3 regions of the Paenibacillus sp. FSL P2-0121 genome follow, and region 1 is predicted to be linked to each of the others. Evidence: predicted binding sites of a transcription regulator. Region 1 holds the regulator's gene; each other region holds the start of a gene.
What was found. The regulator NrdR, encoded in region 1, represses ribonucleotide reductase genes. The targets are predictions, from matches to a motif close to AACACNATATATNGTGTT.
Positions count from the first base shown of each region.

Region 2: a site for NrdR is predicted at 6,289-6,306, ahead of MKY54_RS11465 (adenosylcobalamin-dependent ribonucleoside-diphosphate reductase). Genes of this name have one in related genera too.
Region 3: a site for NrdR is predicted at 2,647-2,664, ahead of nrdI (class Ib ribonucleoside-diphosphate reductase assembly flavoprotein NrdI). Genes of this name have one in related genera too.

Region 1 covers NZ_CP150245.1:2,322,447-2,332,838, reverse strand. Annotated here, with positions in the region: gene MKY54_RS10165 (VCBS repeat-containing protein) at 1-1,172, opposite strand, end outside; gene MKY54_RS10160 (GBS Bsp-like repeat-containing protein) at 1,206-2,609, opposite strand; gene MKY54_RS10155 (hypothetical protein) at 2,632-3,267, opposite strand; gene MKY54_RS10150 (hypothetical protein) at 3,224-3,868, opposite strand; partial or broken gene MKY54_RS10145 (IS256 family transposase) at 4,585-5,803, shown strand; gene MKY54_RS10140 (hypothetical protein) at 6,255-6,530, opposite strand; tRNA gene MKY54_RS10135 (tRNA-Lys) at 6,814-6,886, opposite strand; tRNA gene MKY54_RS10130 (tRNA-Ala) at 6,897-6,972, opposite strand; gene nrdR (transcriptional regulator NrdR) at 7,224-7,700, opposite strand; gene MKY54_RS10120 (alpha/beta-type small acid-soluble spore protein) at 7,864-8,082, shown strand; gene MKY54_RS10115 (lytic transglycosylase domain-containing protein) at 8,167-8,730, opposite strand; gene coaE (dephospho-CoA kinase) at 8,727-9,323, opposite strand; gene MKY54_RS10105 (manganese efflux pump) at 9,333-10,079, opposite strand; gene mutM (DNA-formamidopyrimidine glycosylase) at 10,211-10,392, opposite strand, start outside.
Region 2 covers NZ_CP150245.1:2,616,523-2,626,914, forward strand. Annotated here, with positions in the region: gene MKY54_RS11435 (divergent polysaccharide deacetylase family protein) at 34-894, shown strand; gene MKY54_RS11440 (N-acetylmuramoyl-L-alanine amidase) at 881-1,633, opposite strand; gene MKY54_RS11445 (YqzE family protein) at 1,817-2,005, shown strand; gene MKY54_RS11450 (hypothetical protein) at 2,088-3,110, opposite strand; gene MKY54_RS11455 (YqhG family protein) at 3,268-4,332, opposite strand; gene MKY54_RS11460 (SNF2-related protein) at 4,329-6,074, opposite strand; gene MKY54_RS11465 (adenosylcobalamin-dependent ribonucleoside-diphosphate reductase) at 6,461-9,118, shown strand; gene MKY54_RS11470 (cytidine deaminase) at 9,543-9,941, opposite strand; gene MKY54_RS11475 (5,10-methylenetetrahydrofolate reductase) at 10,181-10,392, shown strand, end outside.
Region 3 covers NZ_CP150245.1:1,623,551-1,633,942, reverse strand. Annotated here, with positions in the region: gene MKY54_RS07270 (sensor histidine kinase) at 1-668, shown strand, start outside; gene MKY54_RS07265 (helix-turn-helix domain-containing protein) at 699-2,348, shown strand; gene nrdI (class Ib ribonucleoside-diphosphate reductase assembly flavoprotein NrdI) at 2,752-3,111, shown strand; gene nrdE (class 1b ribonucleoside-diphosphate reductase subunit alpha) at 3,098-5,182, shown strand; gene nrdF (class 1b ribonucleoside-diphosphate reductase subunit beta) at 5,222-6,181, shown strand; gene MKY54_RS07245 (hypothetical protein) at 6,246-6,605, opposite strand; gene MKY54_RS07240 (SDR family NAD(P)-dependent oxidoreductase) at 7,104-7,877, opposite strand; gene MKY54_RS07235 (HAMP domain-containing sensor histidine kinase) at 8,167-9,429, opposite strand; gene MKY54_RS07230 (response regulator transcription factor) at 9,531-10,190, opposite strand; gene MKY54_RS07225 (lantibiotic immunity ABC transporter MutG family permease subunit) at 10,206-10,392, opposite strand, start outside.

The DNA of each region.
Region 1 (10,392 bases):
TGAGAGAAAATCTCTGATCCGCCTTCCAGTGACCATTGCTTATAACTTTGGAAGCTCTGACCATTAGATAATGATGTACTCCATTCTCCGCTCTCTTCACTGTAGTGAACAACATCTGCTTTGCGATCCCCATTAATATCAGCTAACCAATACGCGTTTCTTCCCACGGCACCTTCTATCGACCATTTATCATACGCTTTAAAGAAACTACCTCCTGACAAAGCTACATACCAATTCCCGTTATTGACAATCACGGCATCCGCTTTGCCATCCCCATTTACATCAGCCAGAAGCTGATCTGCTGAACCAACGCCATGGCCTTCAATCCACTTTTTGTACCCTTCGTAGCCCTTGCCATTGGATAATGCTATGTACCAAGAACCGTCCTGCTCATCGAAAACAGCAGCGTCTGCTTTCCCATCACCATTGACATCAGCTAAGAACTCTTTGGAGGCTCCTGCACCAAATCCTGTAACCCATCTACTGTAGGCTTGAAATCCTTGACCCGTAGAGAGCGCAACATACCAGTTTCCGCTATTTTCGATTACCGCATCCGCTTTACCGTCTCCGTTCACATCAGCCAAGAATAGGCCGCTGGCTCCGACTCCATGCCCGGATACCCACAATTTATAACCATCAAACCCGCTTCCATTGGACAATGCCACATACCAGCTTCCGTAATTTACGATAACAGCATCGGCTTTACCATCCCCATTCACATCCGCCAGAAGCTGAGCATCCGATCCCACGCCGTGGCCGGTAATCCATCTCTGGTAACCTTTAATTCCTTGATCATTTGATATTGAGACATACCACGTTCCCGGTTCCTTAAAAAAGAGAACTGCATCCGCCTTCCCATCACCATTCACATCATTGACGAATTGAATATTGGAGCCGAGTCCGTTTCCCAACTGCCACTGTGTCAGGCTTCTCGCCACCGACTTTCGGGTTACCAGGTTACCATTCAAGTCATATTTGTTTGTGACAACCGCATCACGGGTTCGATTCTCCGTTAATCTCCTAGATGGATCGTAGTTGTATACGGTTCCGCCTCTATCAACGATCTTAAACACTTCATCTATTGAGGCCGCTGAACCCTGCGTTGGTTTTACTATAAGAAGCAAGAATATAAAGACAACAATTATAGTTTTTATGTTCATTTGAACCTTCAAGATTTCCACTTCTCCTCACACTTTATCTTTTCACTAACGCGTAACATTCACCGTCACTCCTCCAACAGGCCGGCTATTGCCATAACCATCGTGAGCATACAAGTGAGTGTTGTAGCTTCCCGTTTCATTACCATGGTTGGCAAAAGGAATTCGGATCTTCCATTTAGATGCACTCTCGCGTTCGCCTTGATACCAAATGAGATCATCTTGGCCGTTATGATTCGTCCATGTCGGGAATTCAACGCGGGTTACGTTAGCCGGTATTCCGTCAATAGAGACTTCATAGTAACCCTCACCGATCTTTGTAGTTGCCGGTGCTTTCAATATTTGTGAATTCGTCACATCAAATTCCCATCCTCCCAGGAACTTGCCGCTGGAATAGATATGTGTGATATACCTGCCTGTCTCCGAATTGTGTTTGGCGTACACAACCGTTGCTTTCCATACGCCGTTTCCGACTTTTACGCCTTCAATCCACTCAATATCATCCTGATTATTACTAGCCGTCCATGTCGGGAATTGTACACTCTGGATGGACAGGTCTACCCCATAGATGAATACGTCATACGAAACACCGGACAGATCGGTCTCCTTAGACCCTCCAGCTCCACCTACCACATTGACTACTCTATTGCTAACTCCAGCCTTGTTCCCATACCGGTCAAACGTATAAATATGTGTATTATAAATTCCGGTTTCGAAGTTATGGTTACTAAACGGAATCCGGATTCTCCAAGATCCGTCGGCAAGTCTTTCGCCAGTTATCCAGGGATTGACTAAGTCGTCTTGTCCCATATAGTCTGTCCATGTTGGGAAGCGCACCTCTTTGACACTCTCGGGTATACCACTAGCCTGCACAGTATAGAAACCTTCAGCCAGCGATGCTTGTGTTGGTGCTGTGACCAACACTCCATTGTTCTGAACGTTAGCAACGAGATCACCCACAATTTTCATATCTGCGTAAATATGGGTGATATAGGTGCCTGCCTCTCCACCATGTTTGTTGAAAACTACAGTTCCCTTCCATACCCCATCAGCAAGTTTTTCTCCGACAATCCACTCGATATCATCCTGGTCGTTCCTCGCGGTCCATGTTGGAAAATGAACTTGCTGAACACCGGGCTGAAGCCCGCGGATATAGATATCATAGGATACTGAGGAGAGATCGAAGATATAAGGCCCGGATGAATTCATCCGGCTGCGCTTAATCAGATTCCCGTTAGCATCATATGTATATTGAATCATTGAGCGATCCGGCAGAATTTCTGTTTCCAGACGCCCTTGATTATAGGAGTATATGCGATGCGGAGATGAGCCGCCGGCATCAATCACAATGTGGTTCGTACTGGATGCCTCAGCAATGGCAGAGGAAGCTGCAACTCCTAAGACCAGGATAGACAGGAGGCATATCTTCTTTACAAGGTTCAATGTTTTCATACACAAGAAATTGCACGCTCCATTATTCACTATATTTTAATATCATTTGATTCACATAAAAGGTCCCGCTCCCGCCCGCTACAGTTGCTTGTAATCCCACATGGACCCTTGCACTAACAGCGTTGGAGGGAGTTCTTTCTGTTAATGACAGCGTAGAGAATTTCTGTAGCACTCCCACAGGGTAGTCAACATACTTCTCTGAGAGTAAAGCATCATTACGATCGAAGAACTGTATGCATAAAGAAACTTTTGTCTGCACCACACTCTCGACTAAAATATTTCCTTTGAACTCGACTAACTTATTTCCGCTTACCACAACATCTTGCAGTAGCCATGCTGCTCCATACTTCTCCCTCTTCATATTCACGCTAGAGAATTTTTGCCCGTAGGTATTTACTGTTTGAAGAGGGGACAAAACTTGAAAAGTATGATTCCCGGTGTCAGACCACGTCTGCCAGCTGTCTGCGATACCAACATTTGCAGTTGAAATAGTATCAAAGCTTGGGTTAGATAACATGTTCCTTTGAGGATCATGACTTAAAGCCATATGATCAACATAAATGGCCCCGTTGCCTCCCTCAGCAATGGCTTGAATCCCAACATGCACTCTGGCTCTAACCGCATCCGATGGCGTTATTGTATTTAGAGCTAACGTCATATACTTTTTGAGTATCCCTGCAGGATAGTCTACCGATTGCTGAGATGGGGACATTGGGTTGAGTGACTACATCTTGAAATAACCAACTGGCACCTCCAGTCTTCATGTTTGGAGTTGCCAATTTTTGTGCTCTCACACCTGAAGTCACCGGCGAAGAGACTACTTGTAACACACTTCCCCCAGAATCTGACCATCGCGACCAGCTTTCAGCCATTTCCTTTTGGGCGGATAGATTATTTTCAAAGCTAGGATTATTTAATAGATTGCCTGCGGTATCATATCTGAAGGCCATGTTGTCTACATAAAAAGCACCGCTTGCTCCCCCTTCCTCTGTCCTGATCCCAACATGCACTCTGGCCCGAACCGTTTTGGCAGGTGTTGTATCCGTCAAGGATAAAGTCATATAATTATTTAAATATCCCGAAGGGTAATCAACTGTTTTTTGAGAGAGTAATGTATTTGCTGCATCAAAATATTGGACACATAAGGATACCTTGGCTTTGTTAATACTCTCGATACTGACATCTCCATTTAACAGAACAGGCAAGTTTCCTTTAACAGTAACATCCTGAAATAGCCACGCTGCGGTACCAACCTTCATTCCTGATGCTGAAATCTTCTGTGCAATACTCTTAGATACTACTGTCGCCGGGATCACTTCAAATTTTGCACTACCGGTATCGCTCTATTTGTCCCAACCACTGGCTATTTCCGTGGCTCTATTAGCATTCAATTCAAAATTCGGATTTACCAGCATATTAATACTTCTAAACTTCCGTTGGACATTTCCGTTTAGATCATACTGATATTCAATAATCTCATTGGAGTGCAAATCTTCGTTTACTAATCTCCCGTTAGTATCGTAATAATACGTCCTACCTCCCGCACCGAGAGCTATAGAGTTAGTAAGGAATAGTGACGAAATGATCAATAATATTAAATAAAATGTTATCTTTGGCTTACTGCTCAGCAATGTATTTCCCACACTTTCTTTTCTCCAAGAACTTCCTCACCCATCATAAGGGACAGGCTCAACGTTGAGAACGGTTGTATTTTGTCGAAACACAACTCGTTTTGTCGAATGCGTAATAAATTGGTCACAATTAAAATAAAAGCTTTGAAATTAATCTAACTACTCCAGAGAAATAACAAAAAGAACCTTAGCGGCAAGTTCCACAAGGTTCTTTCTGTGTATATATTGTTTAATACAAAAAAATCATGTCTAAGACTGGAGAAGACTAAATGAGTCTGTAAAATATATTGTGGAAACTCTCAAACCCATTAAAATGGAATTAAGAGAAAGGTTGGGGAGAACACATGGGACTTTGGACAAAACAGCAGTTACGGGAATTTATTAAGGAAAACAATTTGGTAAGCGCACAGGATGCGTAGAATGCTCTAAAAGTTCTATTTACTGAAACGATTCAGGAGATGCTGGAAGCCGAGATGGATACTCATTTGGGCTACGGAAAGCATGAAGTGAAGGCGAAGCTCACTCCAAACAGTCGCAACGGAAAGATCCGTAAAACGGTAGTCAGCGAGTACGGCGAACAGGAAATCGCCATCCCTCGTGACCGTCTGGGCGAATTTGAGCCACTTGTCGTCAAGAAGCATCAATCGAACGTAACGGGCATCGAGGAGCAAATCATTGCGCTATACGCCAAAGGGATCAGCACAGAGAAATTTAAGACCACCTGGGCAGATGTACGGTATTGAATTCTCTCCTACACTTATTTCCAATGTCACCAATAAGATTGTTCCCCTCATCAAAGAATGGCAGAATCGGCCACTGCAAGGTGTATATGCCATTGTCTATCTGGATGCGATCCACTTCAAGGTCAAGCAGGATGGAGCCATTGTCAACAAGGCTGCCTACATGGTCATTGGTATCAATCTGGATGGAAACAAGGATGTTCTAGGCATGTGGGTGGGTGAGAATGAGTCCTCCAAGTTCTGACTCAGCGTGCTGAATGAACTCAAGAATCGCGGAGTACAAGATATCCTCATTATTTGCGTGGATAACCTGTCTGGGTTCTCTCAAGCCATTGCCGCCTGTTATCCCCAAACTGAAATCCAAAAGTGCATTATTCACCAAATCCGCAGTTCTACTCGGTACGTGTCGTACAAGGACATAAAGAAAGTTACTGCCGATTTAAAACTCATTTACAAGGCAGCTACGGAAGAAGGAGCCTTGCTTGAGCTTGACCGTTTGGAGGAAGTTTGGGGAGCAAAGTATCCACTAATTATCCGTTCCTGGCGAACAAATTGGGACGAACTTGCTACCTTTTTTAAGTACCCGCCTGAGATCCGTAAACTCATCTATACCACCAATATGATCGAGTGTTACCATCGCCAGCTTTGCAAAGTAACGAAGGGAAAAAGCATCTTTCCTACGGATGAGGCCTTGCTGAAGATGCTCTATTTAGTCACTGTCGATGTCACTCGGAAATGGACAGGCCGTTTCCAAAACTGCGGGCAAATACTGCTCCAGTTGTCAGTCTTTTTTCCTGATCGGGTCGGTCAACACTTGCGGTAGATTTGCAACTTCCCCCTCGGGGGAACCTAGGCTTTAAAGAGTTTACACAAAATTATTGACAGACCCTTAGAGTTCAACATTGAACCTCCGAAATGAATCCCCCCTATTAAATAATATGTAGAGTAATACTTATGGACTTATTTATTAATTTTTCGAATTCTTCCGTCTACGGTGTGAAGCCTTTATCTCCAAATAAATACGCTACTTATCTTCTAGCTAAAAATAAAAATTGCCTTCTCTATTGCTAGATAATCTATTTATTTTATAGTTAAAACTAATATTACGTGTAGTGTTAGGCTCAGCTGGATCTTACTTATATCCTTTTGTAAAAATACTTACCACTTCTCCGTTTCTGGTGATTCTCCCAGTACCGAAGCATTTCCAATAATTACTTTAGATGGCCCCTGTGTAATAACACCAGGATTACTAGAAAAGCCGAATGAATAATATGTCAGACTGAAGGATCCTTCAAACGTTTCATCTCTAGATGTTTATTTCCGTATTTTTCTCTCCATTCTTCAAGGAATGAAGAAAAAGTCATCTTTTCAGGAGCTATATATTCACCAGTTTCAGCTTCAGTTTGGAACTTAACTAGTTCTTTTTCAGCTTCTCTAATGCCATTAGCTTTTATGGATTTCGTCCGTCTAATTCTTTTACCACGTGCATCATATCCCGCTTCGACAACAAGCCTAAATGAATTTTTACCCCGTTTTTCAATACTCGCCATTTACCTGCCTCCCTTAGAGGATTGTATTATTCATCCTCTCCAATTGAGACTGTGTTAAACAGCTAATTAAATATTTCGTCCCCAATTCGTCCCCAACGCTTTTTTTCAATCAACTTAACAACAATTGAAGTAACAATAAAAGCAAACCAAAAGGGTATTTCCGCCACTTTAGTTTGCTTTATCCACTTCATGTTTTCAATTCAGTAATTGATCCTTATTCATCCGGAACTGCAAAAATCGCATAAAACAACAAAAAAACGGCATTTCTGCCGTTTCTTTAGGATGGACTCTCAGGGGCTCGAACCCTGGACAAATAGATTAAGAGTCTACTGCTCTACCAACTGAGCTAAGAGTCCATATGATGTTTGGTGGAGCCAAGGGGGATCGAACCCCTGACCTCATCGCTGCCAGCGATGCGCTCTCCCAGCTGAGCTATGGCCCCAAACTGAAATTTCAGATATATGTAATCACACATTTTTTAATTTTAGTTTGGTCGTAATTGAGTTGTTCCGATAAACTCAAGCGTCGTAGGCGACTTCTATATAATATAAAAAATCGCCCTCTATGTCAACACTTTTTTTAAAATTCATTTTTCCAATCAAATTCCCCGCTCAAAACTCAGAGGAAACAAACCAGTACAAGCACTCCTAACAGACCCTAGGATTGGCTGTAACGCCCTAACTGGACAAAACCCTATAATCCCTCTAATTCTCCCGTACTCTTGGATAGCAGCCCCTTGAGTTCCTTCATGAACATATTAATATCCTTGAACTGGCGATATACGGACGCAAAACGAACGTAAGCCACTTCATCTACTGGGTAGAGCTGCTCCATCACGAATTCACCAATCTGTTGGCTTTCCACTTCCGCAACGGCGATGCCGCGCAAAGATTTCTCAACCTCGGACACGATCTTTTCTAGACGTTCCACAGAAACCGGCCGTTTCTCACAAGCACGGATGAGACCGCGGAGTATTTTATCACGACTGAATTCCTCACGGCTGCCGTCTTTTTTAATTACAATCAGTGGCGTTTCTTCAATCATTTCAAAAGTAGTGAAACGTTTGCTGCAACGCTCACATTCACGCCTACGACGGATTGACTTATTTTCATTCGCTGGTCGCGAGTCCAGCACTTTAGTATTTGTGTGATCACAGTAAGGGCATTTCATAAGCTTCATCACTTCCTAATACATAATGGTTTGGTCCCGGAACGTTATAAATCCGGCTTTTGAACGGCTTTTTTATTATTTCCAGAAATCACCGTTTTTTTCTTGTAATGATAATGGCAAGTCCGGCACATAATACAGTTACCAACAGAGGAGGTGAACAGCAATGAGCCAAAGCAACAACTCCAATAACCTTGTAGCTCCAAATTCCCGCGGTGCCTTGGAACAACTTAAATACGAAGTTGCCCAAGAACTAGGAATCACGCTTTCCCCAGATGGTTACCAAGGCAATAAAACTTCTTATGAAAATGGTTCGATCGGTGGTTACATCACTAAACGTCTTGTAACCCTGGCAGAACAACAACTGGCAGGTCAATACAAATAACCTGACCAACATAAGCTTTTTGAAGAAGTATTAAACGACCTACAGGTCGTTTAATACTTCTTTTTATACATAACACGGTAGAAATTAAAATTCTTTGTAAATGTCCGTGTACTGATCATAGTAATAATTAACGCGCTGTACATAATGCCTGGTTTCACCAATGGGAATATCTTTAATGGTTGCATCTGTCCCATCCCAGATCCCTTCGTCCAACCAGCGTTGAACTTTTCCGGGTCCAGCATTATAGGCTGCGATAATTGCTGTACGTTTACCTTCGAACTGACGGGATAAAGTTGAAAGATACCATGTACCCAGTTCAATATTAGCCGAAGGCTCATGCTTGAGTTCTTCCATAGATACGTTTGGAAGCTTGGCCTTTTCCAGCGCCCACTTCGCGGTATCCGGCATAAGCTGCATCAGCCCTAGTGCGCCTTTTTTGGATTCTCGTCCAGTTTTGAAGTTCGTTTCTACACGAATAATCGCGGTTACAAGAAACGGGTCTATCTCATAAGTGATGCTGTGCTTGCGAATCTCATCTTTAAAATGGATGGGATAAAACCACGACATCCAGTTAGTACTCAGAAACAATATTGCCGTAAAACCCACAAATAGCAGAAGCAGTACTCTTTTTTTACGTAGCCATTTCATGATAAACCCAGCCTGTCCCAAAACACAGCAACCTGTTGCTCAGTGTACGCAAGATCGCCACTGTTGTCGATGATGTAGTCCGCTTTATTACGTTTCTGCTCAATATCCATCTGTGCATTCAATCGCGCTTCTGCTTCTTCTAAAGAGAGCCTATTACGTTCCATTAATCGAGCAATTTGCATTTCACGGGGAACGTAGACTACTACAATCTCATGGAACAGGGTCTCAAGCCCTGATTCAAAAAGAAGCGGAATATCCACAATAATAAGCCGCTTCGGCTCTTCCTGCTCCATGCTGTACATACGGTCTTTGATTTCCTGCCGGATAGCAGGATGCGTCAAATTGTTCAAGGTTTGCAGGGCCACAGGATCTTGAAAGACGATTTCACCTAATTTGGCCCTATTCAGTGTTCCATCCGGAAAAAGGATCTCTTTTCCGAATTGCTTAGCAGCAGCCGCCAACACTTCATGCCCGGGAAGCATAACTTCTCTGGCGATCACATCGGCATCAACCAGCCTCGCTCCCTTGTTCACAAGCAGTGCAGACACTGTGCTTTTTCCGGATGCGATTCCTCCGGTTAAGCCTATAATCATGTACTCACCTCATAATAGCTTCAGTATTCCCATTGCAATTAATAATAACGCTGGTAATGCGGCAGCATGCTTCATCCAGTAGTTCCCGGCAAATCTAAGTCCAGTCTTCATACCCAGCAATAGAAATGTACCACTAAACAAAGCTATTGTAAGTGATGTCCATATCGGATTGAAGCCAAGCAGCGCTGCGCCAAGTCCAGCCCCAAAAGCATCCAGAGAGAGCGCAATCCCCAGTATCATCGCTTCCATCGAAGAGATGCTTCCTGAGGCATCCATATCCGCAGAAGACGGGGTACGCAAGATCTGTACTACAATCCCCAAACGGCGAAGCTCAAGTGAAAAAACAGCTGATTTCAACGGTTCATCATTCATAACAGGTTCTGTACCCGCTTCAGAATCAGCAGCTACCTCTGCCCAAGCCTGCTCGGATAATGAGCCCTTATCTACCGTTTCAGCTTTACGTCCGCCATCTGCATCTTTCTCTTTCTGCATCAGCATCTGAACAAGCGACCAGCATCCCATTAGCACAAGTATAACCGCACCAACTATAGAAGCTGCATTCGGAGACACTACCTTGGCAAGCAAAACCCCAACCTGCATCGATACACAGATAACTACCCCCGAACAGAGCGAGATAATCAGAACGGAGAGCAGTGGTATTTTCATTTTACGCAGCCCATATGTAATTCCTACACCAAAACCATCCAAACTCAAGGCAAACGCTAGCAATAGCAGTGAAAATAATGGGCTGAGCACCCGCAATCCCTCCTGTGAAGAACCGGAAAACTGAAATTTTATCGTTTCAGCTTCCGTTCTCTATTAAGCATTCTTCACACAGTATATGGGCGGGACAAGTAGTGGGTGCCAACCTTATTATTTCAACAAATTCAGTGAACAGTCGGACGCTGGCAATTTGGACAATAATGCGTGCCACGACCGCCTACAACCGTCTTCTCAATCATCGTTCCGCAGTTACTACACGGCTGATCTTTACGACCGTAAATCAATAGCTGCTGCTGATACGTACCGCTCTCACCTTGGCCATTAACATATGACTTAACAGATGAAC
Region 2 (10,392 bases), 290 kb from region 1:
TAATTGTTTAAGACGAAGGAGGCGTTCCTCTTGATGAAGGACAGTCGAAAGTTTAATCGTTATTTACTAATTTGGATTGCTGTTGCTGCTCTAATGGTTACTTTAATCGCTCCCATGGCACCGTCTGTTTCAGCTGCCGAGTCCAGAGACAACCCTACAAACACACCAAGTGAAGAGAAGACATCTCAACGTAATAAGGTCGTAATTATTATTGACGATTTCGGCAATGGCATGAAGGGGACGGATGAAATGTTTTCGCTGCCAATAAAGCTTACTGTGGCGGTTATGCCCTTTTTGCCTACATCTGTGAAGGACGCCACACGTGCGCATGAACGCGGAGATGATGTTCTGGTCCATTTGCCGATGGAGCCCCGCCAAGGGAATCCTAAATGGCTTGGACCCGGAGCTATTCTGGCTAAGATGTCTGATGAAGAAGTGCGTCAAAAGGTGGAAGCCGCGCTCGATAATGTGCCTTATGCTATCGGTATAAACAACCATATGGGCTCTAAGATTACCGGGGACGAACGGATTATGGGTGTGATTTTAGCCGTCTGCAAAGAGCGGGGATTGTTTTTTGTGGACAGTAAGACCAACTACCGTTCTGTTGCTGGTAATATGGCTTATCGAATGGGGCTGCCGCGCGTAGAGAACCATATCTTTTTGGATGATACACATACAGCTAATCATGTGCTGAAACAAATGGGTCTCGTAAATAATCTGGCGAAGGATCAACGATTCTGCGTAACCATTGGTCATGTTGGTGTATATGGAAAAGAAACCGCCGCAGGCATCCGCAGCGGTGTGGAGCAAATAAAAGATGATGTTGAATTTATAGGCATATCTGATCTCGTTAAAAACGAAATGAAATGGAACTCGAATCCTACACTTCCATAAGATAAGCTACTATGCCGCCAGCAATTGCTTCAGCAATTTCTTGTTGCCCTTTAGGGGTGCATAGCTTTTCGCGATCTGTCGGACTGCTTACAAAACCCGCCTCAACAATTACGGTTGTGGCGGTTATTTTGTTGAGTAAATAAAAAGGTTTACCTGGTCTTGTCTCAGCCTGGATATTATAGAGACTGTTTAATTGTTGCTGAATGGTCTGGGCAAGAATAAAGCTGCGGCCTTCTTGGCGATATAATACAAGTGGTCCATGCTTGGATGGTGAAGGTGCCCAGTTAACATGGATGCTGACCACTACAGTAGCTGGTAATGTCTCAGCCAGCTCTTTACGCTGAGCAAGGTCGCGCAGATGCCGGGATTTACTGCGCAGCCAGCGGTTCTCATCGCTTGGGGCGTAATCTCCATTACGATTTAAGGCAACGTCAAATCCATCGCTGCGCAGCAGCAGAAATAATCGGCGTGAGATATCTAATGTAATATCCTTCTCAAGAATGTTGCCGTAGGAAGTTCCTCCGTCGATCCCCCCATGTCCTGCATCAATTAAGATCATCCGGTGGCCGTGGCTTAAGAGATGCTGACGTTCATCATTCACTACGGGTTTGGATGGAGTTGCAGTAGCATATGCACTCCCCATAAACAGCATTAGAAGTCCAACTGTGGTTAAAGTAATACGCAAGCCGCATATTGCAGCTGCTGTCTTGGAATAAGCTTTATTTCTCCCAATGTTCAAATGAACTCCTCCTTGCATGTGAATAACCTCGTGCCCTAGATTCTTTGTTATATTGTGCTTTAATAGGTAAACCTATTCGAACAATTCGAGACAAGAGTTTAGATATATGCTCGGTGGTGCACACTAAGAGCATGGAACGACGCTGGCTATCTTAAATCACTTACAATGTAGGAGGTGTTACAAATGGCTTCCGGCGGCGATGAGCTTGTAAAGTATATCACTGAGAAGGTAGTTGTTTATATCGAGGATCCGCGTGCCATTCATGCTCGTAGAGCGGCTACAAAGCAGCCGTGGTCACAGAAATGGTTCGGTATGCTTCCGCTTGGTTGGTCGATCTGGCGAAGCAAATGGAGCCACAGTGACAAGGATTGAATTTCACAAATAACAAATAACAAATAACAAATAACCTTCCAGTGCCTTGTTGAGGGTGGCAGCGGAAGGTTATTTGTTATGTTTAGTTATAGATATTTCTGTCGGGCAGCTTGTGCAGTGTTCCTATAGCCTGCAAGGCAGTGAGTGGCAAATACCGTCTTCCTTCTGGCCCTGATGCTGCGTAAACGGTAGGCATGTTGTTTATTGCTTTTGTTTTATTCGAAGCAGGCAACCAGTTTTGATAACCTGTAATCATAAAAGGTGCCCCTACGATATCATTTCGGCCAGCGGCTTGATAAGCAATACTTTCCTTGGGACGAATCAGTGTGGCGATATTGTCACCGCCTACAGCAAGCAGTTTTGGGGAGGTCAACCACATGATATCTTTATAAGGATCATCTGTTCCCCCGCTTTGATAGGCCGAAAGCGGAGACAAATCAGTAGTTAGGTTAGTGATTACATCCGTTTCTGTCTGCTGTCCTTTAAGCACTTCTTCCGCTTTACTTAGCGTCCACGGTAAAACTTGCGGCACGGAAGCATTGATAAATATTGTCTTATTGTCAATGACGATTTTCCATACGGGTAGAAGTGGTGCATATAAGGCTGTGAGTTTTATTTTTCCTGTATAAGATGAAGGTATAAGTCCTTCCTGCACCAAAAATTGGCGCAGTTCTAATAAACTATAGGGGAGTCCGTAAGTGCCAGCTCCATATTCGCTAAGCATATAACCACCTTGATCCGTAGCGGAAATGATCATGTAGCCGATCCGCTGTTCACCTTTCATAACGTTGACAAGCCAGCTATGAGTACCTGGACCCAGAGGATAATATTCTATTCCTGCGTCCTTCCAGGCTGTAAATGGAGCTTCTGCTGCGAGCTTGTTCAGTGTACTCTTGGCAAATTCTTGGACCGTACCGGGTGAAGGTAAGATATCCATCTGCAGTACAGGTATCAAATCCTGTGTGACTGAATCAACTACACTTACTCTGGAAGCGGCAAGCGCAGAAGAGGAACCGGAGCTCGTTGCGATGAGTCCGATGCATAGAAGCAGGAGGAAGCAGCTTTGACCTGCAAGAAGCAGCCTCCGCCGTACACTTATTTTCATGGCGTCGTTCACCTTTCTTTGTTATGAAATATCAGAAAGTAAAAAGCTTCCTTTTTATTGTAGAGGACAAGCTATAAAAAGGCTGTTGCTTGCTGTCGCGCCGGAAGGCGGCATTTCCCTTGTTTTTTTGCCTGCTTTTAGCGAGTAGGGTCGCATTCTATAGGCTCCGCAGATGAAACAGTCCATAGGTCACCGCAGAAACTGCGATTTGCGGCTCATATTGCCAAATGGTCTCTTGTCGACGCCGATTATACTGCTCTTGAGTCGCTAGGCGTTTTTCTTCGTCAGGCTCCTTCAGCAACTCTCCATAATAGACATCAATGATGTCCAGTTCAACCCTTAGCCGCTCACGTGCCTGTTCTGCCCAAGTGTAGTCCAGTTCGGCTAACTGAGCGGTAAGATGAGTTTCCAATAAGTCGGTAGCGGCTGCTACTGTCATTTCATAAGGCTGGATATGCACATTTTCCGGTAAGCGTGGCATCATCTCTTTTGTGGAAACTTTTGCATTAAAGTCATCAATGATGGTTCCCTTTGTTAGGGAGATGCCAAGATAATGGAGTTCTTCACGTTTCAAATCGCAGCTCATCTCCACTTTATAGCAGACACTAAGCCATGGCTCGTAAGCGGCAGAGAACAGCGTGTTTCGCTGCCTGCTGCCCGGGTCCTCAAATAAGTAAAGGCATTTCCCTTCGTCCCGAGCGGCGTTCCAAATCTGTTGCAATCGCTTGCTTCCGTAAATAATATCCTCTCTGCGGATCATTCCTGGCCCAATTCGTGGGAGTGCCGGCACAATGCCGAAGTAGCGGGCTAGGATACTTTCCTCCGGGTCAGTAGATGGAGCATTCACTGCTTCTGAGCCCGGGGAGGCGGATTCGAGTAAGTCAGTGCTGGCCTCTGCATCGTTTGTTCCGCCTGTAGTTAGGCTTCCGGTGACAACTTGATTCAAAATGCCAGCACTACGATTTGCAATGGGGGGAACCTCTACTGCAGCTTGACTGTCGTATTTTTCCGGATCAAAAACAAAGGTGAAAGAAAGGGTCTCAGGATCTACACCTGTGCGCTCCACGAATCCCCAATAATACGGCCGGTCGGTAAGCATTTTGTCAGCTCTAGGTGATAATTTCACAGTTACGTGAAGGGGCGAAGCCTCAATGATGGAGCATTCAGTGGCTTCAAGATAGTCCATCACATGCTTGCGTACTTCCTGTGCGGTGAGGGTCATGTCGCAGTCCCACTTTCTTTTTTAATACCCTGTGTCAATTCACTGAGGGATTCACCAATATGGTCCAGCTCATGCCGCAATTCTTCGTCGGAGCGGGATTCGAGCATGATTTTGTATAAACTTTTCTCCAGCGATTCCTTCTTTTCAAAACGTTCCAGGATTACATCCAGCCCGCCAATCACCATTTCAAACATATTGATTTTTTCATGCAGCAGATGCAGGATATGTTCTTCAATCGTGCCTTGCGTAGACAAGTTGTAGATCACTACGTCATTTTCTTGCCCTAACCGATGGACACGTCCGATACGTTGCTCCACGCGCATGGGATTCCAGGGCAGATCAAAGTTGATCATATGGTGGCAAAATTGCAGGTTAATTCCTTCACCACCGGCTTCCGTTGCAATCATAACTTGAGCGCGGCCGCGGAAAAGATCCATCATCCAATCTTTTTTTCCACGGTTCATTCCGCCGGAATAAGAGACACACATCAGCCCATGTTCACGGAAATACTGTAGTAAATACTCTTGAGTTGCTCGATATTCCGTGAAAACGATGACCTTTTCATTCATTTCTTGAATGAGGGCTAAGGTTGTTTCAGCTTTAGTGTTTGTTTTAACGGTACGGAGGGTCTGTAGCAGCTCCATCATCCGGTCTCTTTTTGGGGAATCCGCAGGCAGCTTTTTGATCAAATTAACTAAAGTGATAAAGACGGCATCCCGGCTGCTGCACACCTCACGTTGAAGGGTTACCAGAGAAAGCATACTGCTAAGATTGCCGCCGGATTCCTGATACTGGTCTTTGACAAAGGAAGTAACACTGTTATACAAATCTTTCTCTTCTTGGGAGAGAACTAAGGGAATATTACGGACTTTTCGTTTCGTGAAATTAACTGGACCTTCACCACGGCGATTGCGGATCATGACCTTCGAAAGCTCGTCCCGCAGTTGACCTTCATTCTTGGGCTGGCGTTTATCAACCACGAAATTCGAGGCAAAATCGCCCTGATTTCCAAGTTGCCCCGGCTTCAGTATAGTGATCAGATTAAAGAGTTCGCCCAGATCATTCTGAACGGGAGTCGCGGTGAGCAGCAGGCAATATTTTTTGCGTAATTGCTGTACAAATAGATAATTGGTCGATTTTTTATTCTTCAGCTTGTGAGCTTCATCAATGATCAACATATCGTATTCATTTTCCAGCAAGATTTCCTTATGAGGATCTCGTTTGGCGGTATCCATCGATGCGACGACTATGGCGTTGCCCCACGAATAGGCTTTTTTCTGAGCGACAGCAGTGATGCCAAATTTCGCATTCAGCTCACGAACCCATTGCAATACTAGAGAAGCAGGTACGAGAATAAGCACTTTGGAGACAAGACCGCGTACGAGATATTCTTTGAGCACTAGTCCTGCTTCAATGGTCTTGCCCAGTCCAACCTCATCTGCAAGAATCGCGCGGCCTGACATTTCGAACAGAACCTTATGCGCTGTATCCAGCTGATGGGGAAGTGGGGACAAGCCGGATAAATGCTTCATACATTGCAGCTCATCGAAGCTCGTTACTAGACCTGTTTCCTCTCCTTGTACGGCAAGCTTAGATAAACGGTAGTCTCCCCATGGGCCGCCCTTTTCCAATTTGAGCTCCAGATCTTGCAACCAATTCCGGTCAAAAGAAAGAGGAACAGGCAGTATTGGCGCGGGTGTTCCCCCTTGCTGGGGTAGAGAATTACGGAATAATTGCGTCATAATGCAGCCTCCTCAAGCTCGGATTTATATCACCATTCGTAAGAGTAGTATGCTCGTAAACGAGAGAATTCATAACCTCTTATTTTTCACGATAGCCTTTAAAAAAGAGAGCAAGAGCGAGAAAAAGCAGCAACGTTTGCGATAATCCGGCAACTTGACTCTATTTTCGAATAAGACCTTCGATACAATATGTGGTATAGTTTAAAAGCTGACGCACACAATATATTGTGACAAAAGCTTGAAAATGTATTTTTTATAGAGTGCTTAGCTGGTATTTGTTATTGACAAGATGAGCTTCCTACATACACCTGTTAAGCAGTGGAGGATGGTAAGGGGGTTTTTGTTGTGGGCCCATACCTTGGACCGGAAACTAATATCTACTACACATGCGGGAGGTTTTTTTATTGAGTAAAGTGGAACGTAAGCAACGCCTTGAAGGGCTAAGTGAAAAAATATTTTTGGATCGTTATGCTTGGAAGGATGCAGACAGCAACAATGCTAAAGTAGGCGATGTTGTATTGGTGCTGACCAAAGATGATCCGAAGTTTCCAACTAAGGAAGTCGGAGAAATTGTGGAGCGCAGTGGTCGAATCGTAACTGTAAAGACACGCAGCGGTGAGTTTGTGAAATCGGATGTTGAAAAGTTGACCCTTAATATAGAAAAAACTCCTGAGGAAATGTGGGACCGTCTATCCACAGCGATGGCTTCTGTAGAGAAGACACCTGAGCTTCAAGCAGAATGGGCGGGCAAATTCCGTTCAATCCTAGATGATTGGAAGCTTGTGCCGGGTGGACGTATTGCGGCTGGTGCAGGTGCTAGTGAAGAATTAACATTGTTCAACTGTTATGTAATCCCTTCTCCAAAAGACAGCCGTGGCGGCATCATGCAGACATTGTCTGAAATGACGGAGATTATGGCCCGTGGTGGCGGTGTGGGCATTAACCTGTCTTCATTGCGTCCTCGTCGTGCGATTGTTAGAGGGGTTAATGGTTCATCCAGTGGTTCCGTATCTTGGGGCGGTTTGTTTAGTTATACTACGGGGCTTATTGAGCAAGGCGGCAGCCGTCGTGGCGCGCTCATGTTGATGATTAATGACTGGCATCCCGATGTTGAGGACTTCATTACCGTGAAGCAAACGATGGGCCAAGTCACTAATGCTAACCTTTCGGTATGTGTGAGCAATGGTTTTATGAAGGCTGTAAAAGAAGATCTGGACTGGGATCTCGTATTCCCGGATACAACCGATCCTGAATATAACGAAATGTGGGATGGCGATCTCGACAAGTGGAAAGCTGCCGGCAAAAACGTTATCCATTATCGCACCGTAAAAGCGCGTGACGTGTGGCGTACGATCATTGAATCGGCATGGAAATCTGCTGAGCCAGGCGTCGTGTTCATGGAATACTATAACCAGATGTCTAACAGCTGGTATTTCAACCCGATTATTTGTACAAATCCTTGTGGAGAGCAAGGCCTGCCAGGCTGGGGAGTCTGCAATCTGTCTGCGGTGAACCTGTCCAAGTTCTACGATGAGAAAAATCATGATGTAGATTGGGAAGATCTTGCGACTACAACCCGTTATTCGGTCCGTTTTCTGGACAATGTAATTGATAAAACACCTTATCATTTCCCGGAAAATGAAGCGAATCAGAAAAAGGAACGCCGCGTGGGTCTCGGAACCATGGGATTGGCGGAGCTGATGATTAAATTGAACATCCGTTACGGCAGCCCGGAATCGTTGGAGTTTCTGGACAAGCTATACGGCTTTATGGCTCGTGAAGCCTACCTTGCTTCGGCAGAAATTGCTGGAGAGAAGGGTTCCTTCCTAGCTTTTGATACTGAGAAATATCTAATGAGCGGCTTTATGAAAAATATAGTCGAAGCGTATCCAGAGGTTGGCGAAGCGATTCGTGAACATGGTATGCGTAACGTTACAGTGATTACACAAGCACCTACAGGTAGTACAGGTACAATGGTAGGTACTTCTACGGGAATTGAGCCTTATTTTGCCTTTAAATATTTCCGTCAAAGTCGTCTTGGCTATGATGAACAGTTTGTTCCAATCGCTCAAGAGTGGCTGGAAGCTCATCCGGGTGAAGAGCTGCCTGACTACTTTGTAACTTCGATGGATCTGTCAGCTAAAGATCATATCCGTGCGCAAGCAGCGATCCAACGCTGGGTAGATAGCTCTATTTCCAAAACAGCGAACTGCCCGTCTGACTTTACGGTTGAGGAGACGGCTGAGCTATATGAAATGGCCTTTGATCTAGGATGTAAGGGTGTTACGATCTACCGCGATGGAAGTCGTGATGTTCAAGTTCTGGAAACCACGAAGAAGGAAGACAAAAAAGAAGCTGCTACGGTTGCGGCAGAGGAAGCTACAACTACTGTAGAAGCAAGTACAAGTGTGGTAGCAGCAAGTCCAGCGCCTCAAGTGACTACAAAAGAGGCGGATAAACAATACAAAAAACGTCCGCAGGTTCTGCGCGGCGCTACCTATAAAATCAACACACCATTTGGGATGGCATATATTACGATCAATGACCTTGATGGAATACCGGCTGAAATCTTCCTGAATGTAGGTAAAGCGGGTTCTGACGTCTTTGCTATGGCTGAAGCATTAGGCCGTGTCTGCTCCTTGTTCCTCCGTTACGGAGATCATGGTGAGAAAGTGGAGCTGTTGATTAAACATCTGAAAGGCATTGGCGGATCAGGAGCTATCGGCTTCGGCGCGAACCGGGTTGAATCCATTGCTGACGCTGTAGCTAAGGCACTGGAATCACATGTGCTGAACAATGCTCATGATGATCATGTACCTGCTCCGATTGCGGCAACTTTGGAGCTGGAGGATTTCAATGAAGCATTAAATGCGGAGTTGAAATCGAGCGTTCCGTCAGCTACGGAAGATGGACATGGTGGTCATCATGGACATAACCATGCTACGGCTTCCCGTGACCTTTGCCCATCCTGCGGCAGCGCCTCGCTGATTAATATTGAGGGTTGTAAGACTTGTGGCAATTGCGGGTATAGTCGTTGCGGGTAAAGGGTAGAGCCGATAAGTGTTTTGTGGGAAAACTAGAAATGTGACTATGCATAGCTACTAAAAGCAAGCGATCATCGAGAGGAAGTGTTTATCCTTTTATCTCAATGGATCGCTTGTTTTTTATTATTGATGATGTTCATTGAGAGGTTTTAACTATATGAGTTTTAGATACTATAGAACTACATACAGACTATGATAAAGAATTTATTGAATTTAGGGTAAGAAATGCTTTGGAAATGATAAAGGTAGTATTTAAAGAAAAAGATAAGGTTGGAATTGCGATTTGGTAAGTAACAACGTATTTACGCGGTGTGTCTGGTCTGTGAACTCTGTGTTCTGACTAAGCTTTTTAACACAAAAACACGCGTACTTGTCTAACAAAGGTACGCGTGTTTTTGTTATTCCACTACGAGAGGAATTATTTTTACATATCTAAATTTTTGAATGCATAAGGCAATAAATCCCTTAAACTCAGCTCTAAGATTTCTTTTTTCTCATTGGTTAAATAGACAGGCATGTCGGGCAAACAGAATTCCGATAATACTTGTCTGCAGATACTGCATGGCGGCAGAAAATCCATTGTGTCACCTGCTACAGCTATAGCCTGAAAATCACCTTTAGTATAGCCCTTTGTAATAGCTGTGAAGATTGCTGTTCTCTCTGCACAATTAGTAGCGCCAAAAGATACATTTTCTACGTTTACTCCATTAATAACATTTCCATCTTTAAGCAATAAGGCTGCTCCAACTGGAAATTTAGAATATGGGGCATAAGCAGCTTTCTTTGTGTTACGTGCGCTTTCCATTAATTCTTCTTTATTCATAATACTCACCCTTTTTAAATAAGAATGAACCTTTCGGTCCCCTTATCGCCAACTTTAAGGTTGGCAGGACTTCTAATATTATAGTCACACCAAATGGTTGTCAACATGTACTACTCGATAAGTATCATTAGGGAATCATAGCTTTAAAATATAACTAGATATAGTAAATAGAAGTTACACATATTAAGCCTGCCATGGTAACCTTATCTTAAAAGCGACGAGTAGAGGGGTTTTATAATTTGGGAGCGGCAGAGAATACATTTAAACAAAAAATATTGAGCAAAAAACCGGGTATTTTAACATATGGAATGACACCACCGAAGGCAAGCCACGCACCAGAAAAGGTCTCGGAAATCGCCCAGAAACAGGTTGAGAGACTTAAAAATCTTGATTTAGATGCGTTAATTCTGTACGACGTTCAGGAAGAAGTAGACAGAGTGGATCATGAAAG
Region 3 (10,392 bases), 700 kb from region 1:
TTATGGACAGCCGGCTCGCTGACGAGAAACAGAAGCAGGAGCTGGAATACCGGATGCTGCAGAGTCAGATCAATCCCCATTTCCTGTACAACACACTGAATTCGATCAAATGGATGGCTACAATTCAGAATGCTACCGGCATCGCGGAAATGACCACTTCACTATCCAGACTGCTGCGCAGCATCGCCAAAGACAACCGTAGACTAATGCCGTTGAAAGATGAGCTGAGCCTGCTGGATGATTATTTTCTAATTCAGAAATATCGCTATGGCAGTACGGTCTCTATGGTAAAGGAGATTGACAACGAGGAACTGCTAACCGGCCTAATTCCACGATTCACGCTCCAGCCCCTGGTCGAGAACGCCATCTTCCATGGCATTGAGCCCAAAGGCAGAGGAGAAATTCTCATTAAGGTGGCCAAAAGTGGATTCGCCGATATTCTAGTTACGATTGAAGACAACGGTATAGGGATGAAGGAAGAAGAAATCTCCACGATTCTGTCGAATCCAGGTAATGGAAGCAAAGAAATGCCCGAGAATATTGGACTCCGCAGCGTAAATGAACGTTTGCGCCTGGCATTTGGGGATAATTACGGTCTTTCGATTGAGAGTGAGTCGGGCCAATATACCCGGATGAAGATTCTTCTGCCGTTCCTGCAAAAGGAATAGAGTAGCATATCAAGCAAGGATGTGATGGAATTGATCAAGTTGTTAATTGCTGATGACGAGGCGCTGGTCTGTATCGGCTTGCAGTCCATGCTGAAGTGGGAGCAATATAATATAGAAATTGTCGGCATTGCACACAACGGGGCTCAAGAGGAAGAAATGATTGACACCCTTCGTCCTGACATCGTAATCAGCGATATAAAAATGCCAATTAAAAGCGGCTTAGAAGTTGCCAATGCGGTACGCAAAAAACACGGCCGGCTTCCGCTGTTCATCATCTTAACAAGCTACGAGGAATTCGAATACGCGCGTGGAGCGATTGAAGTGCAAGCCACAGATTATCTAGTGAAGCTAGAACTGACACCAGAGGCACTTGATGCCTCCATTCGGAAAGCAATTTCCCAGTTGGAGGCTTTTCAAACCCTAGACAGCTATCCCATGCTTGCTCATAGAGGCAATCTACAAGCTCAACGCGATAAATTTTTCATCCGCCTGTTCAATAACTTATTCGCAAATAAAAACCAGTACCTTTTGCAGAGAGATGATTTAAACCTTGAGCTCAAGGAACCTGCTTATCTAGTCTGCACTTGCCGTATTTTGGGGCCAGACAGTGTCCCGCCCCGCGGCGATAAAATGGTTGCTCTGTGTTCAAGTACCGTCCAAATGGCCAAAGATACGCTTACTTCCATAAGACCTTGTTATGTGAGCAGTCTGGACTTGCGCAATTTTGCTGTAACCCTGCCCGTCAACGGGACGGATTCACGGCAATGGATGCCTGAGATTGAAATGCTATTGACCCATATGGCCTCCATACTCCATAACTACTTCAATGTAAGGATCATCGGCGCGATCGGCTTTGCGGTCGAGGATCCTTATTTGCTGCGGGAAAGCTACCTCGCTGCGCGAAAAGCGCTTCCTGCTGCGGTTAAAGCACAGTCGTTTGTGTTTTTTGCCGAAGGAGAGTCGCTGGAGCAGGATCATCTGTTGTTTGATTTCTCCGAATTGCGTACAGAGATCCGCCGTGCTTTTGAAGAAATGGATACCCAAGCTTTATACGCCATTATCTCCAAAATGATCGAAATCTTCGACGGCCGGGCCGACCTGCTGGTTCCCGCCACTGATGCCGCCTGCAACATTCTGTACATGGCCACTTCACTGCTCGCAGACGGTGAGAACATTGTGGAACAAATTTTCGAAAATGAACCGGAGGGCTACCGGGCTATCTACCAGATGCATACGATTGAAGAGATCGCTGGCTGGCTGATCCAGTTCCGGGACGGTTGCTCAGACATCCTCTCTACCCGCAGACAAAGCTACAAGGAGCAGCTCGTCAAAAATGTCCAAGAGTATATTAAACGAAATCTCGGAACTAAGCTCTCGCTCAATCAAGTGGCTGATGTCTTCAATTTCAGTCCCAACTATCTAAGCCACCTTTTCTCCAAGGTTGCCAAGGTCAACTATGTGGAATATATCACGGAGATCAAAATCACGACAGCCAAAGAAATGATGGCACGTGGGGAAGGTCGCATCTACGAAATCTCACAGAAGCTGGGATATGAGAGTGCCTTCTATTTCAGTAAAGTTTTCAAAAAGGTAACCGGAATTTCCCCCAGGGAATACATGCAGCAACTTAAAGCAGATTCACCATCTGACCGAAGCCTCGGAGTGAACAACCGTTCTTGAGATCAAGAGATTATTAAGAATAATCCCACTTCGCAAAAATAAAGCCAATAAATCTGCAAGGAGCAGGCTCTGTTCCTTGCAGATTTATTGGCTTGCTATCACCCTCAGCAGCATCCCTAAGTATCACCCTTATTCCTGCAATTTTTTTATTTTTATTTTTAAACTAGCAAAATGCTAATACTCCGGTCTTTCTGCCCTAAAAGTCTACCAAAAAACCGCTTACGAGACACTTTCTCAGCTATTAAGACTGCTGTTCCCATATTGACTTTTCAACATATAGTAATTAAAATAAACAACGCACACTAAATATAGTATAGATACGATTTTTCAGAATTTATAGCTTATCCATTCAGTTTTCATACTATTTTCAATAGTTTTTAATATTTACAGGGGGACAGACACCATGCTAGTCGCGTATGATTCAAAAACAGGAAATGTCAGACGCTTCATCAGCAAACTTAAGTTGCCGGCTGTGCAGATTGAGGAGCATATGACGATTGATGAGCCCTATGTGCTTATTACATATACCACCGGCTTTGGACAGATTCCAGAAAAGGTGTCTACTTTCTTGAAGAACAATAATGCCAATCTGAAAGGCATCGCCGCCAGCGGCAATAAGAACTGGGGCGAGCTGTTCGCGCACAGCGCGGACTTGATTGCAGATCGGTATAACGTGCCCGTTATCGGTAAATTTGAGTTATCAGGTACATTTGGCGATGTAGAACGGATTAAACAGGAGGTGAGCCGGGTTGCGGCATATTGAATTAAACAACATGTTGATGAAGAGAGACGAAAGTGGCTTCTTTCAGCTAGACAAAGATCTTGAGGCAGTAGCCGAATTTATGCGGGATGTAGAGCGGCGGAGTCTGGTTTTTGCGAATACAAAAGCCAAGGTTGATTATATGATTGAACAGGATTTCTACGAGAATTTTTACGAACAGTACAGCACGGCGGAAATTGAAGAAGTCTACCAGATTACCCATGCCTACAACTTCAGTTTTCCATCTTATATGGCAGCTTCGAAATTCTACACGGATTACGCTGTAAAAACCAATGACCGCAAACAATATCTGGAGCATTACCCGGACCGTGTGGCGGCAGTCGCCCTTCACCTGGGACGCGGCAACGCCGATACTGCGGGGGTACTTGCCCGTTCGATGATGGAACAGCGCCTGCAACCTGCGACACCAACCTTCTTAAATGCCGGTAAGAGCCGGCGTGGTGAGCTCGTCTCCTGCTTCCTAATCGAAATGGACGACTCGCTCAATTCCATCAACTATGTGCTGAATACCTGCATGCAGTTGTCGAAGATCGGTGGCGGTGTGGCCGTTAACCTATCCAAGCTACGCTCCCGTGGTGAAACTATCAAGGGTGTTGAGGATGCTGCGAAGGGAATTATACCTGTACTCAAGCTGATGGAAGACGGCTTCTCCTATGCAGATCAGATGGGTCAACGTAAAGGATCAGGAGCAGCCTATTACAACATTTTTGGCTGGGACGTTCTGGAATTCCTCGACAGCAAGAAGATCAACGCCGACGAAAAAACAAGACTCAAAACCCTGTCCATCGGCCTGATTATTCCAAACCGCTTCTATAAGCTGGCGAAGGACAATGAAGCGCTGCATGTATTTGCTCCTTACAGTGTGTACAAAGCCTACGGCACGCATCTCGACGATATGGATCTGGATGACATGTATGATAAGCTGCTGGCCGATCCACGTGTCAAAAAGAAGAAAGCTATGAGCGCACGGGATATGCTGACCAAAATTGCCATGATCCAGCTGGAATCTGGCTATCCATATATCATGAACAAGAGCAATGCCAATGCGGCCCATGCCCTGAAAAACGTCGGTCAGATCAAAATGTCCAACCTTTGTACTGAAATCTTTCAGCTGCAGGAGACCTCAGAGATTGCCGACTACGGACAGGAGAGTACAATCCGCCGCGATGTAAGCTGCAATCTGGCTTCCTTGAACATTGTTAACGTGATGGAACATGGCAAAATCCGTGAATCCGTACATGAGGGCATGATCGCCCTGACCGCTGTTAGCGATATGACCAGTATTTCCAATGCCCCAGGCGTAGCCAAAGCAAACAAGGAAATGCACTCTGTCGGTCTTGGCGTCATGAATCTGCACGGCTATCTGGCTAAGAACAACATTGCTTATGAAAGCGAGCAGGCCCGCGATTTTGCCCGGACCTTCTTTATGACTATGAATTTCCACTCGCTAGAGAAAAGCATGGAAATCGCTGCCGCAACGGGCCGATCTTTCCATGGATTTGAGGCTTCTGATTATGCTACGGGAGCTTATTTCGAGCGTTACCTGACTACTGATTACCGCCCGGTTACCCCAAGGGTACAAGAGTTATTCGGAGATATTTATATCCCATCCCCAGCAGACTGGGAACAATTGCGGGATGCGGTAAAAGCAAATGGCCTATACCATGCTTACCGTTTGGCGATTGCGCCAACGGCCAGCATTTCCTATATCCAAAACGCCACTTCAAGCGTTATGCCGATTGTTGAGCAGATTGAGACTCGGACTTATGCTAATTCAACTACTTATTATCCGATGCCGTACCTGCGGCCGGACAATGTGTTTTTCTATAAATCGGCTTACCAGATGGACCAGTTCAAGGTAATCGATCTGATCGCGGAAATTCAGCCCCATATCGACCAGGGTATCTCGACCGTTCTGCATGTTAACAGTGATGTTTCCACCAGAGAACTGGCCCGCTCCTACCTGTATGCGGCGCATAAAGGCTTGAAGTCGCTGTATTACACACGGACCAAAAAGCTGTCCGTCGAGGAATGCCTCACCTGCTCGATCTAAAAGGAAGGCTATAGCCGCAGAAAAGGAGATTGCAATATTATGACCGCTATCCAAGCCGTTAACTGGAACCGTCCCGACGACGATTTCTCATTGATGTTCTGGAATCAGAACATTATGCAATTCTGGACGGACGATGAAATTCCATTATCCGATGATAAAATGTCCTGGCTCACGCTCAGTGAGCAAGAAAAGGACTCCTATATGAAGGTGCTGGGCGGTCTGACACTGCTGGATACGATTCAAGGCGGAGTCGGAATGCCACAGATTATGGAGCATGTCGAAGGCCTTCAACGTAAAGCCGTACTGGGCTTCATGGGTATGATGGAACAAATTCACGCCAAATCGTACAGCAGTATTTTCACCACTTTGTCCTCTACAGAGGAGATCGACAGTGTATTCCGCTGGGTAGAAGAGAACCCCTTCCTCCAGTTCAAAGCGGAGACCATCTCACAATATTACAAAAACATAGACTCACCAAAAGACCTGTACCTCGCCATGGCAGCCTCCGTGCTGCTCGAGAGCTACTTGTTCTACAGTGGTTTCTTCTATCCCCTATATCTGGCTGGGCAGGGCAAAATGACTTGCAGCGGTGAGATCATCGACCTTATTCTACGGGATGAGAGCATCCATGGGGTATATGTCGGCGTGCTGGCACAGGAGATCTTTGACGGGCTCCCAGAAGACGAGCAACGCGAACTTCACCATACGCTGGTAGAATTGCTTCGACTGCTGCATGAGAATGAAGAGCGTTATACCGAGCAGATCTATGCCCCTATCGGATTGGTGGACGAGGTTAAGACTTTCCTAAGATACAATGCCAATAAAGCGATGATGAATCTGGGCCATGATCCGCTATTCGACGAGGAAGAGATCAACCCGATTGTTCAGAACGGGATCAGCACCCACACCAAGCAGCATGACTTCTTCTCGAAGAAAGGCAACGGATATGTCCGGGCGCTTAATGTGGAGCCACTGAAGGATGAAGATTTTCAATTTTAAATATAGATAAAACAAAAAGTGCGGAGAAAGCTCTCCGCACTTTTTGCTAACTCTATTTATTAGATTATTGCAATTTTTTCAGTACTGTTCTAGCTTCTTCATAGGTATCGTAAGCATCAGCAAAATCTCTGCCAAAAATACGTTTCAATTGCATTTTCCAAATTGGGTTTTTAGTTACATAAGCCCATCCTGCTTGGCCAGCTGCTTTCGCCATCTCACCTGTTGGAGCCAACATTGCTGCAACTTCAGGGGAAAGTACACTTGCAGATTCAGTTACATCAGTTGTACCTGTAAATTTAGGACTAACAAGCTTCATGATATTCTCAAAATCTTTCAAGTATCCTGGAACATCCTCAGCAGAAAAATCGATAGATACTACATCGATGTGGTTTTCACTTTTGTTGTATTTAATTGTGTATGACATAATTGTATTCCTCCAAGTTTTAATAGTTATTTTTTAATAATAGAAAGTAATGTATGTAACTCCAACAGACAAAAAATTTCTGCCCAGGCTTTTCAGTAACTTCTACTTTTGGCAACTGGGTTTGGAACAAACTGCCTTGTTTAAATGATGCCATATCGTTACAATCAATAGTTAATGACATCTATTTCCTGTATCGTTTTATTGCAACATCCTTTCTAATATATTTTAACTCATACCTATTACCTATATTATTATCGACAAATTTCTTTTTTTATTTATATTAAAATACAAATTTCTACAAATTCCAACATATCCATGGTTATATTTGCCTTAATTTCATTCACACTTGTGTAATTCCGTTATCGTTTAGAAACAACTAAAAAAGGCTCTGCGTGCGCCTTCCAACTCCAGTCCATTCATCCTATAGGATTTTCGAACAGGAATACGCCGCAAAGCCTTCAATACTAAATGCTTATATAAGTAAATTAATCCGTCTAATTACTTAGTTGCGGAGTAGCCCCCGTCAATCACATGTGCTGTACCTGTAATAAATGAAGCCTCATCACTTAGAAGGAAACATGCAAAAGCAGCTACTTCCTCAGGCGTACCATATCTGCCCAAAGCCGTTCCAGAAGCGATAAGAGATTGAAGCATCTCTACATCATCAGACAACAGCTTTTCGTATCTGTTCATGGTTGGTGTAGGAATAGGACCAGGGCAAATAGCATTTACTCTGATATTACGGTGACCCACTTCTTTAGCAACCGATTTAGTCATGCCCACAATGGCGTGTTTACTTGCTGAATAAGCTGCATCATTTGCCATCCCAATAAAAATACCATGCAAGGAGGAACAGTTTAGAACGGAAGCACCGGATTTCATATGTGGTAATGCATAATGCAACATGTAGAATTGGCCATTAAGATTTGTCTGAATCACCTTTTGAAACAATATCGGATCATATTCTGTAACATCCGCATTATCTCCTGTAATTGCTGAGTTATTATAAAGGCAATCAATCTTTCCATAAGCTGCTAAGGTTTGATCTACGATATTTTTGCAGTCTGCTTCAACTGAAACGTCTGACCGCACAAACAGCGCTTCTCCACCTAAAGCTTTGATTTCTTCGACTGTGTTAGCGCCAGCATCTGATCGATTGGCAACTACTACAGTACCACCCTCTCTTGCTACTCTCAATGCTGTAGCTTTTCCGATTCCGGTACCAGCACCCGTAATAATAACTACTTTGTTTTCAAATCTGTTGCTACTCATTATGCGCACCACTTTCTTATGTCTTTTTCAGGAAGAGGATTTGAACCTCATAGACCCTAATGTCACCTGATACAATGTGGATTGGAACATTTTTGCAGAAAAATCGACAAAATTATCCTCTATATGACAACTTTATTGTATTTAATTGTATATAGCAATCAATATTTTAATCTACTTTTCCAACAATTGAGAATTTGGTTTTGATCGTCATAAAAAATACACCCCTTAGAATTTCATCAGATAAACCAGAAGTTTTATCCAATGTTATTCTAAGAGGTGTAATAAACCTCTACCTAACTCCACGAACTGGGACGTCGATTCGAACTTGACCTCCACTCGTCAGGGGAGAATTGCTAATATGCAGACTACCCTGATGCTGCCTGACAATGGTGTCGGCAATGTAAAGTCCCAATCCATAGTGACTTTTGGAGGTACGGCTACTGTCCCCTTGATAAAACTGCTTAACTGCTGATTGGAGTCCCTCACTTGTAAATCCTGATCCACTGTCTGTTACCGTTATACTCCACCGATCTTGTTTTGCCTCAACCTGCAAATAAATCACACTCTCATAGGGGGAATACTCTACCGCATTAGCGAGTACATTCATCATAGCCCGATGAAGTAGCTCATCGTCAATCAACACCTCAGGGGGCAGATTATTGTCCTGGTGAAATTCTATCTGAAGACGCTTAGGGACAACCAACGCATCTAACTGCATACGAATTTGCTGGATAAAGGCATCCGTTGCAACCCATTTAGAGCGGGGAGAAATTTGTTTTCTTGTATTAGAAATCTCAATGAGTGTTGCCATGTATTGTTCGATTTGATCTGCATTTTTGGAAATATACCCTATATATTCTTGCTGATTCTCTGCTAAATCTGAGTCTATCAGCAAATCTGCATTTCCTTGAATAATCGTAAGAGGAGTCTTAATGTCGTGGGCAAGCGCAGAAATCTGCTCTTTTTTCATTTGTTCCAGATTCCATTGCTGTTCTAGCGACTTTTTCAATTCCTCTCTCAGCTGTTCCAGGGATGATAGCACCTCATCAATTTCACTGACCCCAGAATACACGACAGTAAAATCCAAATTCTTAGCTTCAATGTGATGTGCAGCTTCCTGCAAGGAAGCCATTTTTTGACTCAGTCTTCGAGCGAAAAATCCAGAAATCAGAATAACTTCCAGTAACATCAGAACTACAAAAAACAGCAATAGCGTTAATTGCGGATTAGGCAGCGTGTTATGCAGAAAATTCGAGGTGAACTGCGGTACGATCGCATATTGCAGTACGATAACCTCATGCTCCCGCTCAATCACATCGCTGCAGTTTGTACCCATGAGATTGCAACTGCTTAGATTCTTCTGCAATATATCTAGAGCACGTTCTTTAGGAATATTTCCTGAAATATAGTTCTTTTGCTGATCCAATACCGCATATTCCGCTCCCCAAGGGATCATTTCTTCCGTAATTTGTGGCGCACGCTGCAAAACATCCCAAGACTTTGCAATGGATTGCTCGGTATGGTTTGCTGGAACAATCATTCCATACTGCATTAAGAGAGTAAATACCCCTAAACACAGAAATGCCAATAATAGAGTACACGCACCTAATGATAATAAATATTGAATGAAGACTGTACGGAGCCGTATTCGTTTCACACCCATTTGTAACCTATCCCCCAAACGGTTTCAATCGGTGAAACCTCCCTCGCACTCAGCTTATTGCGGATATTTTTCACATGTTCTGTAATAGTTGAGCTATCGCTTTCTCTGTCATAGCCATAAACCGATTCATAAATTTGTTCTTTGGAAAAAACCTGACCTTTATTTCTAGCAAGAAATTCACATATCTGATATTCACTTTTAGTGAGATTTATTTTCTCTTTATCAACAAAAATCTCCTTTGCCGAGAGATTGAATTTCACTCCAGATGCGCTTAACATATGATTTTTCCCTCGATTTTCACGCCGCAAATGAGCGTTCACCCGAGCCTTCAACTCGCCTGCGCGAAAAGGCTTCACGATATAGTCATCTGCACCTACACTAAGTCCAAACATAATATCCGTTTCCATTGATTTAGCTGTAAGAAACAGAATCGGACAGTCTACGATATCCCTGATTTGAGTACAGAGCTCAAAACCATCGATATCTGGCATCATCACGTCCAACAGAATTAAATCAAATGTCGAGTACTCGTTCAAAGGCATATGTCGTGCACTTGTTTTTACCGTAACCCTATGGTGATCTTTGCTGAGAATATTATTTACTAACGCCAAAATATCAGGTTCATCATCTATTATTAAAATATTAGCCAGTGACCTCACTCCTATTTATTCATATGATTTCCTACCCTGAAAGTAATAAAACCATATCAAGCCTAACACTGCCATTACCATTGTACTAATAAGTATAGCAGGTACGGAATGAATAAGTTGCAGCTTCAATACTTCCGTTTCAATGAGCCCGTTGGGTTGTGCATAAAATAAGGGAAGTTGAATCATCCGCATCGACCAGGCC